3 regions of the Bacillus sp. MC1252 genome follow, and region 1 is predicted to be linked to each of the others. Evidence: a T-box and tRNA genes for the amino acid it is inferred to sense, from the RefSeq annotation. Region 1 holds a T-box; the other regions hold tRNA genes.
The links. The T-box of region 1 lies ahead of serS (serine--tRNA ligase). A T-box ahead of a tRNA ligase gene usually reads a tRNA of that ligase, here a tRNA-Ser.

Region 1 (3,241 bases):
GTGCTAACGCCCGCTGATGAGGAATTCCATTTAAATAAAAATGAATACACCGTACCTTTTGTATGTGGATGTCGTGACCTAGGTGAGGCAACCCGCCGTATTGCAGAAGGTGCATCCATGCTGCGGACGAAAGGAGAACCTGGGACAGGCAACATTGTAGAAGCAGTCCGCCATATGAGAAAGGTCAATGCTCAGATTCGAAAAGTAGCGGCGATGAGTGAAGATGAACTGATGACAGAAGCAAAGAATCTAGGAGCACCTTATGAATTATTGCTTCAGATCAAAAAAGAAGGCAAGCTGCCTGTTGTTAACTTTGCAGCTGGAGGCGTTGCGACACCAGCAGATGCTGCGTTAATGATGCAGCTTGGAGCAGACGGCGTATTTGTCGGATCTGGTATTTTCAAATCAGAACATCCTGCTAAATTTGCAAAAGCCATTGTAGAAGCAACGACTCATTTCACCGATTACCGTCTCATTGCAGAACTTTCTAAAGAATTGGGAACAGCCATGAAAGGAATTGAAATTTCAAATCTACTGCCAGAAGAGCGTATGCAAGAGCGTGGCTGGTAATTAAGGGAGCGCAAACGAACATGCTAACAATTGGTGTACTAGGGCTTCAAGGTGCGGTGAGAGAGCATATTCAATCAATTGAAACTTGCGGCGCAGAAGGAAAGATCATCAAACGAGTAGAAGAGCTAGAAGCCGTTGACGGTCTGATTATCCCTGGTGGAGAAAGTACGACGATGAGAAGACTTATGGATACGTACCGATTTATTGACCCGATCAAAGCGTTCGCTGCTCAAGGGAAACCAATTTTCGGGACATGTGCCGGTTTGATTATGCTGGCAAAGCATATAGAAGATCGAGAAGATGCTCATCTTGGACTGTTAAATGTATCTGTTGCACGTAATTCATTTGGCAGACAGGTAGACAGCTTTGAAGCAGGTGTAGAAGTGAAAGGACTGGATGCGCCGTTTACAGGGGTGTTCATCCGTGCGCCTCATATCGTCAGCTCAGATGATAGCGTAGAGGTCTTAGCTGAATATGATGGCAGGATTGTGATGGCGAAAGAAAACAATATCTTAGGTTGTTCTTTTCATCCAGAGTTGACAGACGACCACCGGTTAACGCAGCTGTTTGTTGAGATGGTGAAGTCCTACAAAACGAAGCTCGCTGTATAAAACGGTTGAAAAGAGATAAAACTTATAGTACATTAAAATCACAATCAAAGATCGAAAAAGCGTTGACGGGAAATAGTAAGAAGCCCCTCTTTCTCAGAGAGCCGATGGTTGGTGAGAATCGGTGAAAGATGCATTCTGAATCCATCCTTGAGCGAAATGCTGAAACACGAGAAGTAAGCATTTACGGTGATACCGTTACAGAGGAAAGAGGAAAGCATGATTTTGCATGTTTTCAATCAGGGTGGCAACGCGAGAGCTCTCGTCCCTTTCATGGGATGAGGGCTCTTTTTATTTTTCGATAAAAAAAGGAGTGTAACACATGCTGGATATTAAACAACTGCGCACGGACTTTGATCAAATCAAAGAAAAGTTAGCACACCGAGGCGAAGATTTAGCTGATTTTGATAAGTTTGGTGAACTAGATCAAAAAAGAAGAGAATTAATCGGTAAAACAGAAGAATTAAAGAGCCGAAGAAATGAAGTATCGCAGCAAGTGGCCGTTCTAAAAAGAGAAAAGAAAGACGCCGATCACATTATTCAAGAAATGCGTGAGGTCGGAGATGAGATTAAGAAGCTGGATGATGAGTTAAGAACAGTAGAAGAAAGCCTGCAACACATTCTGTTCTCAATTCCGAATATCCCTCATGACTCTGTACCAGTTGGTGAAACAGAAGATGACAACATTGAAGTGAGAAAATGGGGTGAACAGCCAGCATTCTCATTTGAGCCAAAACCGCATTGGGACGTAGCGGATGTGTTAGATATTCTAGATTTTGAACGTGCAGGAAAAGTGACAGGAAGCCGTTTTGTTTTTTATAAAGGGCTTGGCGCACGCTTAGAGCGCGCACTTTATAACTTCATGCTCGATTTACATGTGGATGAGTTTGGTTTTACTGAAGTGCTTCCGCCTTACATGGTCAACAGAGCAAGCATGACAGGAACTGGCCAGCTTCCAAAGTTTGAAGAGGATGCTTTTAAAATTCGAGAAGAAGATTATTTCCTCATTCCAACGGCTGAAGTGCCAATCACCAACATGCACCGTGACGAAATTCTTGAGGGAGAGCAGCTGCCAATCAATTATGCAGCATTCAGTGCTTGCTTTAGATCAGAAGCTGGATCTGCCGGCAGAGATACACGCGGGCTCATCCGTCAGCATCAATTCAACAAGGTAGAGCTCGTGAAATTTGTTAGACCAGAAGATTCTTATGAAGAATTAGAGAAACTAACGAATCAAGCAGAAAAAGTTCTTCAGCTATTAAACCTGCCATATCGTGTCATGAGCATGTGTACGGGAGATTTAGGTTTCACAGCTGCGAAGAAATACGATATCGAAGTATGGATTCCGAGCCAAAATACGTATCGTGAAATTTCTTCTTGCAGTAACTTCGAAGCGTTTCAGGCAAGACGAGCAAACATTCGTTTCCGCCCGGAGCCTAAAGCAAAGCCGGAGCATGTTCATACATTAAATGGATCTGGTTTAGCGGTAGGAAGAACTGTGGCAGCCATTTTAGAAAACTACCAACAAGAGGACGGTACAGTGATCATTCCTGAAGTGCTGCGTCCTTATATGGGAAATAAAGAAGTGATGAAATAAGATGCCGTTATGGCATCTTATTCTTTTTACCTAAAGTTCTACAGCTTTTCTAAAATAAGCCGATAAAAAAACTAAAAGCTTCTAGGAAAGAAGGAATAACCTTGAATAGGCTTGACTATTATGTTGAAATGGCTCAATTACTTAGAAAAGTTCTAGATGAAAGTATCCTTTTCGGCATCACTGATACAGAGAAGGTGCTTTGTTATTACCCGTCTAACACAATAGATTTTGGCATTAAAGTAGGGGACGCATTGAACCCAGAAGACCAAAACGTGGCGATGACATTAAGAGGACAAGAATATGACGGTCATTTACCAGAGTCTTTATACGGCTATGAAGTTGCTGTAAAAGGTTACCCAATTTTTGATGAAGATAGAAAAGTGATTGGCTCCTTTTTAGTGGCCTTTTCACATCATCGCGAAAAGAAATTAAGCGGTTATATGGAGCATATTAATAAAGTAGCGAA
Region 2 (3,241 bases), 970 kb from region 1:
AGAACGCTTAGAGGCCTTGCCTACCGCCGTCACATGCACAGAGCATTCAAAAGAGCAGACCGTTTCACAAAATCGTCCCATTGAAGAGGATTTGTTAAATCCACCATCAGGACAATTTGAAAATGAAGAAAGTGCTGCCTACGATGGAGAAGATGCATATCAAGACGTAGAACGCTACGGCAACTCTGATACCCCGTCCGATATGGAATTTCCTCCCGAGACATACGATGATGTGTATACACAATCAGAAGATGAAGATTATGTTGAAGACTATGAAGGATTCGCAGCTGCTGATCTCGAAGGAAAAGCAAGCAAGGTGTATCCGAATAAAGCACACGAAGCCTATGAAGATGCATTAGATGAAGAAGGCGTCATGACGGTGTTTGGTGACTTGAAGCCGTACGAAGAAGAACCTTATACAGAAAAAAATCAATAGGCCCCTCATATTGGGGGCTTTATGTTTATATCATGTAATAATTGGGAAATCACTTTAAGAGTGAATTTGATTGGAGGAGATTCTTGATGGCTAGAAAAAGTATCATTTGGGCGATTATCGTCTTCTTTATTACATACGCACTATTCTCTATTGCAGGGTTCTTGTTCCCTATTGACAGAGAATGGTATGATGCATTAAACAAACCGGAATGGACACCTAGTGGGGGTGTGATTGGAGCTGTGTGGGCTGTCTTATTTGCTCTCATCTCGTTGTCCGCAGCGATTATTTATGGGAAGTATGGATTTCAAAAAATCACTTTACCGTTTTGGATTCTTTTTCTTTTAAATTATGTCTTCAATCAAGCCTTTAGCTTTTTTCAATTTACACAAAAAGATTTGTTTGCCGCTACCATTGACTGCCTGCTTGTTGCACTGACAGCACTCGCACTTGTCATCGTCTCACGTAAGCTCAGTAAAGTCGTTTCTATTTTACTAATCCCTTATGTCTTATGGGGATTCTTTGCGACATACTTGTCTTATACGATCTATTCCATGAATATGTAAAAAAAGACCGCGATGATGGCGGTCTTTCGTTTTGATGAAAATAAAAAAGAGATCTTTCATAGATCTCTTTTAAAAATGACCCGTACGGGATTCGAACCCGTGTTACCGCCGTGAAAGGGCGGTGTCTTAACCGCTTGACCAACGGGCCAGATAAATGGCGGAGAAGGAGGGATTTGAACCCTCGCGCCGCTTGCGCGACCTACACCCTTAGCAGGGGCGCCTCTTCAGCCACTTGAGTACTTCTCCATTTTGGCTCCGCAGGTAGGACTCGAACCTACGACCGATCGGTTAACAGCCGATAGCTCTACCACTGAGCTACTGCGGAAGATCATGGTGGGCCTGAGTGGACTCGAACCACCGACCTCACGCTTATCAGGCGTGCGCTCTAACCAGCTGAGCTACAGGCCCATGAACGATATACAAATGGAGCGGGTGATGGGAATCGAACCCACGACATCAGCTTGGAAGGCTGAGGTTTTACCACTAAACTACACCCGCAAAAATATGTATGGGGCGATTGATGGGAATCGAACCCACGAGTGCCAGAGCCACAATCTGGTGCGTTAACCACTTCGCCACAACCGCCATACTGTCAATATTTATTTGTAAAAGTGGCTCGGGACGGAATCGAACCGCCGACACACGGATTTTCAGTCCGTTGCTCTACCAACTGAGCTACCGAGCCATGTATTTCATTTAAAAATGGCGGTCCGGACGGGACTCGAACCCGCGACCTCCTGCGTGACAGGCAGGCATTCTAACCAACTGAACTACCGGACCAATATAGAGATAAGAAAAAAATTTGGTTGCGGGGGCAGGATTTGAACCTGCGACCTTCGGGTTATGAGCCCGACGAGCTACCGAACTGCTCCACCCCGCGATGATATGGTTTTTAAAAAATATGGCGGAGGAAGAGGGATTCGAACCCCCGCGGGCTTTGACACCCCTGTCGGTTTTCAAGACCGATCCCTTCAGCCGGACTTGGGTATTCCTCCGTATAGATGGTGGACCTTGTAGGACTCGAACCTACGACCGGACGGTTATGAGCCGTCTGCTCTAACCAACTGAGCTAAAGGTCCTTTATAGCGGCGGAGGGGATCGAACCCCCGACCTCACGGGTATGAACCGTACGCTCTAGCCAGCTGAGCTACACCGCCATGATAAAAATAATCCTTTAAGAAGTGGAGCCTAGCGGGATCGAACCGCTGACCTCCTGCGTGCAAGGCAGGCGCTCTCCCAGCTGAGCTAAGGCCCCATAAAAGATGGTCGGGAAGACAGGATTCGAACCTGCGACCCCTTGGTCCCAAACCAAGTGCTCTACCAAGCTGAGCTACTTCCCGATCTTAATGGCGCGCCCGAGAGGAGTCGAACCCCTAACCTTTTGATCCGTAGTCAAACGCTCTATCCAATTGAGCTACGGGCGCTTATTGTATAATGCCGAGGGCCGGACTTGAACCGGCACGGTAGTCACCTACCGCAGGATTTTAAGTCCTGTGTGTCTGCCAATTCCACCACCCCGGCGTGGATGGTATAAGCGGAAGACGGGATTCGAACCCGCGACCCCCACCTTGGCAAGGTGGTGTTCTACCACTGAACTACTTCCGCATTACAGGATTTCTTTATTTTGTTTGGCTATGCGGGTGAAGGGACTTGAACCCCCACGTCATAAAGACACTAGATCCTAAGTCTAGCGCGTCTGCCAATTCCGCCACACCCGCATGAAAATGGTGAGCCATGAAGGACTCGAACCTTCGACCCTCTGATTAAAAGTCAGATGCTCTACCAACTGAGCTAATGGCTCGCTTTAAAAGCGACTTGTCTATCTTACCATATGAAAGTGGTGCCGGCAAGAGGACTTGAACCCCCAACCTACTGATTACAAGTCAGTTGCTCTACCAGTTGAGCTACACCGGCTTTATCTATCCTAACATTATGTAAGAATAAATATGGTGGAGGATGACGGGCTCGAACCGCCGACCCTCTGCTTGTAAGGCAGATGCTCTCCCAGCTGAGCTAATCCTCCACTATGTAGGAATCTCTCGATCCGACAAAGATTATTATATACAGGTTTTACTCATTTGTAAAGGCTATATTAAAAAAATTTTATTTCATTTTTCGTTACGCATTTCTTTTCATAAATAATAGTCATTTCCCCTGTCAAAACTGCTGCAATTCAATGTTTATCAGCTAAACCTCTCCACTCTTTATTCTCTTTAAAAACATTCAATTCCTTCTGAAATAT
Region 3 (3,241 bases), 860 kb from region 1:
AGTACCTGTGAAGATGCAGGTTACCCGCGACAGGACGGAAAGACCCCGTGGAGCTTTACTGCAGCCTGATATTGAATGTTGGTACAGCTTGTACAGGATAGGTAGGAGCCTTGGAAACCGGAGCGCTAGCTTCGGTGGAGGCATCGGTGGGATACTACCCTGGCTGTATTGACCTTCTAACCCGCTGCCCTTATCGGGCAGGGAGACAGTGTCAGGTGGGCAGTTTGACTGGGGCGGTCGCCTCCTAAAATGTAACGGAGGCGCCCAAAGGTTCCCTCAGAATGGTTGGAAATCATTCGCAGAGTGTAAAGGCACAAGGGAGCTTGACTGCGAGACCTACAAGTCGAGCAGGGACGAAAGTCGGGCTTAGTGATCCGGTGGTTCCGCATGGAAGGGCCATCGCTCAACGGATAAAAGCTACCCCGGGGATAACAGGCTTATCTCCCCCAAGAGTCCACATCGACGGGGAGGTTTGGCACCTCGATGTCGGCTCATCGCATCCTGGGGCTGTAGTCGGTCCCAAGGGTTGGGCTGTTCGCCCATTAAAGCGGTACGCGAGCTGGGTTCAGAACGTCGTGAGACAGTTCGGTCCCTATCCGTCGCGGGCGCAGGAAATTTGAGAGGAGCTGTCCTTAGTACGAGAGGACCGGGATGGACGCACCGCTGGTGTACCAGTTGTTCTGCCAAGGGCATCGCTGGGTAGCTATGTGCGGACGGGATAAGTGCTGAAAGCATCTAAGCATGAAGCCCCCCTCAAGATGAGATTTCCCATTCCGCAAGGAAGTAAGATCCCTGAAAGATGATCAGGTTGATAGGTCTGAGGTGGAAGCGTGGTGACACGTGGAGCTGACAGATACTAATAGATCGAGGACTTAACCTATATTCTAATGTGAAGTTTGAACGTTGTTATCTAGTTTTGAGAGAACATTTTTAAAATATCTCTTGATTTATTTTCAATACATAGTATAATATCTTTTGTCACTAAATTGTCTGGTGATGATGGCGAAGAGGTCACACCCGTTCCCATACCGAACACGGAAGTTAAGCTCTTCAGCGCCGATGGTAGTTGGGGGTTTCCCCCTGTGAGAGTAGGACATCGCCAGGCTTTCTTCATTCCGCAGTAGCTCAGTGGTAGAGCTATCGGCTGTTAACCGATCGGTCGTAGGTTCGAATCCTACCTGCGGAGCCAATTTGGAGAGCTGTCCGAGTGGCCGAAGGAGCACGATTGGAAATCGTGTAGGCGGTAACCCCGTCTCAAGGGTTCGAATCCCTTGCTCTCCGCCACAAGATACATATAATAGAGGGCCCGTTGGTCAAGCGGTTAAGACACCGCCCTTTCACGGCGGTAACACGGGTTCGAATCCCGTACGGGTCACCATTTTATATAATACATACCAGCATTTTTATTCGGAGGATTAGCTCAGCTGGGAGAGCATCTGCCTTACAAGCAGAGGGTCGGCGGTTCGAGCCCGTCATCCTCCACCATATCTTTTATATCGTCGCGGGGTGGAGCAGTTCGGTAGCTCGTCGGGCTCATAACCCGAAGGTCGCAGGTTCAAATCCTGCCCCCGCAACCAAATTATTTTATATACCAATAGGGAGTACTCATTAAGTGCAACCAAAATGGTCCGGTAGTTCAGTTGGTTAGAATGCCTGCCTGTCACGCAGGAGGTCGCGGGTTCGAGTCCCGTCCGGACCGCCATTTTTCAAAAATAATACTTGGCTCGGTAGCTCAGTTGGTAGAGCAACGGACTGAAAATCCGTGTGTCGGCGGTTCGATTCCGTCCCGAGCCACCACTATTTGCCGGTGTAGCTCAATTGGTAGAGCAACTGACTTGTAATCAGTAGGTTGGGGGTTCAAGTCCTCTTGCCGGCACTGTTTTTCTTTATTATTTCCATATGTGGAGGGGTAGCGAAGTGGCTAAACGCGGCGGACTGTAAATCCGCTCCCTCCGGGTTCGGCGGTTCGAATCCGCCCCCCTCCACCATTTTTATTTTCATAGGGGCATAGTTTAAAGGTAGAACAGAGGTCTCCAAAACCTCCGGTGTGGGTTCGATTCCTACTGCCCCTGCCAATTATATGATATGATTCATAACATCTATGGCGGTTGTGGCGAAGTGGTTAACGCACCAGATTGTGGCTCTGGCACTCGTGGGTTCGATTCCCATCAATCGCCCCATTTTATTATTGGGCTATAGCCAAGCGGTAAGGCAACGGACTTTGACTCCGTCATGCGTTGGTTCGAATCCAGCTAGCCCAGTTGATATGCGGAAGTAGTTCAGTGGTAGAACACCACCTTGCCAAGGTGGGGGTCGCGGGTTCGAATCCCGTCTTCCGCTCCAATAATGGCGGCATAGCCAAGTGGTAAGGCAGAGGTCTGCAAAACCTTTATCCCCGGTTCAAATCCGGGTGTCGCCTTTTTTGAAAAGACTGCCGGGGTGGTGGAATTGGCAGACACACAGGACTTAAAATCCTGCGGTAGGTGACTACCGTGCCGGTTCAAGTCCGGCCCTCGGCACCATTGATTTTTATCATAAGTTGCGCTCTTTAATGATCATGCCGGTGTGGCGGAATTGGCAGACGCGCACGACTCAAAATCGTGTTCCTCACGGAGTGCCGGTTCGACCCCGGCCACCGGTATCTATTAAAATTTTCATAATCGGTAATTGAACTTAATATACCGTCAAACTAACGTTTCTCCATTGTGGTGAGGCGTTTTTTTGTTTTCCCATCACCTCTAATCGAAGTTGCGAGGGGGAGAAAGCTATCTCACAATGGAATGATACGTGTGAACTAGAACGCGAGTATATAGTGAGAGGGGATTTTTGTTCCGTACTATGACTTTGCTTCAGACGATCATTCAAGACGATAGGTCTCATTATTATCCGCTTTTTAGAGAGTACTGTGAACGAAAAGAACAGGGGCTGCGTAAAGATGCGCTGAAGGTTCTTCAGTCCTTTATAGAAGAGATGAAGCAGTTGGATTTTGAAACTCAGCGAGTATTTGTTGCGTGGCTGTTTGAGTGGATTGAACAGTTTGAGGATGGCCATCATTTGCTCGTTTTTCCGCTGACAAGGGGTATTATCATTCCGGTATTTTCAAGAGTGGATGAAGCTTGATCGTGTTGATGTGAGGCCATATCGCTGGCAAGGCTTGTTTGTGCATCAAGGAGAAGGGCTGCCTTATTTATTGAAGGCGGGCAGTGAGGAGCACCGTGTGATTGTTCATATTTGTGAAATC

Region 2: it has a tRNA-Ser gene. The T-box ahead of serS (serine--tRNA ligase) is inferred to sense a tRNA for this amino acid. The anticodon was not compared.
Region 3: it has a tRNA-Ser gene. The T-box ahead of serS (serine--tRNA ligase) is inferred to sense a tRNA for this amino acid. The anticodon was not compared.

The regions. Positions count from the first base shown of each region.
Region 1 covers NZ_CM166369.1:20,655-23,895, forward strand. The annotation lists gene pdxS (pyridoxal 5'-phosphate synthase lyase subunit PdxS) at 1-570, shown strand, start outside; gene pdxT (pyridoxal 5'-phosphate synthase glutaminase subunit PdxT) at 591-1,181, shown strand; T-box leader at 1,235-1,451, shown strand; gene serS (serine--tRNA ligase) at 1,501-2,775, shown strand.
Region 2 covers NZ_CM166369.1:2,730,992-2,734,232, forward strand. The annotation lists gene ACYH0L_RS14000 (TraR/DksA C4-type zinc finger protein) at 1-436, shown strand, start outside; gene ACYH0L_RS14005 (TspO/MBR family protein) at 523-999, shown strand; tRNA gene ACYH0L_RS14010 (tRNA-Glu) at 1,076-1,147, opposite strand; tRNA gene ACYH0L_RS14015 (tRNA-Ser) at 1,155-1,245, opposite strand; tRNA gene ACYH0L_RS14020 (tRNA-Asn) at 1,250-1,324, opposite strand; tRNA gene ACYH0L_RS14025 (tRNA-Ile) at 1,331-1,407, opposite strand; tRNA gene ACYH0L_RS14030 (tRNA-Gly) at 1,424-1,497, opposite strand; tRNA gene ACYH0L_RS14035 (tRNA-His) at 1,509-1,584, opposite strand; tRNA gene ACYH0L_RS14040 (tRNA-Phe) at 1,612-1,684, opposite strand; tRNA gene ACYH0L_RS14045 (tRNA-Asp) at 1,703-1,779, opposite strand; tRNA gene ACYH0L_RS14050 (tRNA-Met) at 1,803-1,879, opposite strand; tRNA gene ACYH0L_RS14055 (tRNA-Ser) at 1,902-1,994, opposite strand; tRNA gene ACYH0L_RS14060 (tRNA-Ile) at 2,002-2,078, opposite strand; tRNA gene ACYH0L_RS14065 (tRNA-Met) at 2,083-2,156, opposite strand; tRNA gene ACYH0L_RS14070 (tRNA-Ala) at 2,182-2,254, opposite strand; tRNA gene ACYH0L_RS14075 (tRNA-Pro) at 2,263-2,339, opposite strand; tRNA gene ACYH0L_RS14080 (tRNA-Arg) at 2,347-2,423, opposite strand; tRNA gene ACYH0L_RS14085 (tRNA-Leu) at 2,435-2,520, opposite strand; tRNA gene ACYH0L_RS14090 (tRNA-Gly) at 2,533-2,604, opposite strand; tRNA gene ACYH0L_RS14095 (tRNA-Leu) at 2,635-2,717, opposite strand; tRNA gene ACYH0L_RS14100 (tRNA-Lys) at 2,725-2,800, opposite strand; tRNA gene ACYH0L_RS14105 (tRNA-Thr) at 2,838-2,913, opposite strand; tRNA gene ACYH0L_RS14110 (tRNA-Val) at 2,947-3,022, opposite strand.
Region 3 covers NZ_CM166369.1:882,175-885,415, forward strand. The annotation lists rRNA gene ACYH0L_RS04305 (23S ribosomal RNA) at 1-880, shown strand, start outside; rRNA gene rrf (5S ribosomal RNA) at 990-1,105, shown strand; tRNA gene ACYH0L_RS04315 (tRNA-Asn) at 1,115-1,189, shown strand; tRNA gene ACYH0L_RS04320 (tRNA-Ser) at 1,194-1,284, shown strand; tRNA gene ACYH0L_RS04325 (tRNA-Glu) at 1,304-1,378, shown strand; tRNA gene ACYH0L_RS04330 (tRNA-Val) at 1,410-1,485, shown strand; tRNA gene ACYH0L_RS04335 (tRNA-Met) at 1,501-1,577, shown strand; tRNA gene ACYH0L_RS04340 (tRNA-Asp) at 1,626-1,702, shown strand; tRNA gene ACYH0L_RS04345 (tRNA-Phe) at 1,722-1,797, shown strand; tRNA gene ACYH0L_RS04350 (tRNA-Thr) at 1,804-1,876, shown strand; tRNA gene ACYH0L_RS04355 (tRNA-Tyr) at 1,904-1,988, shown strand; tRNA gene ACYH0L_RS04360 (tRNA-Trp) at 2,002-2,075, shown strand; tRNA gene ACYH0L_RS04365 (tRNA-His) at 2,105-2,180, shown strand; tRNA gene ACYH0L_RS04370 (tRNA-Gln) at 2,190-2,261, shown strand; tRNA gene ACYH0L_RS04375 (tRNA-Gly) at 2,269-2,343, shown strand; tRNA gene ACYH0L_RS04380 (tRNA-Cys) at 2,349-2,419, shown strand; tRNA gene ACYH0L_RS04385 (tRNA-Leu) at 2,434-2,522, shown strand; tRNA gene ACYH0L_RS04390 (tRNA-Leu) at 2,560-2,641, shown strand; partial or broken gene ACYH0L_RS04395 (hypothetical protein) at 2,839-3,241, shown strand, end outside.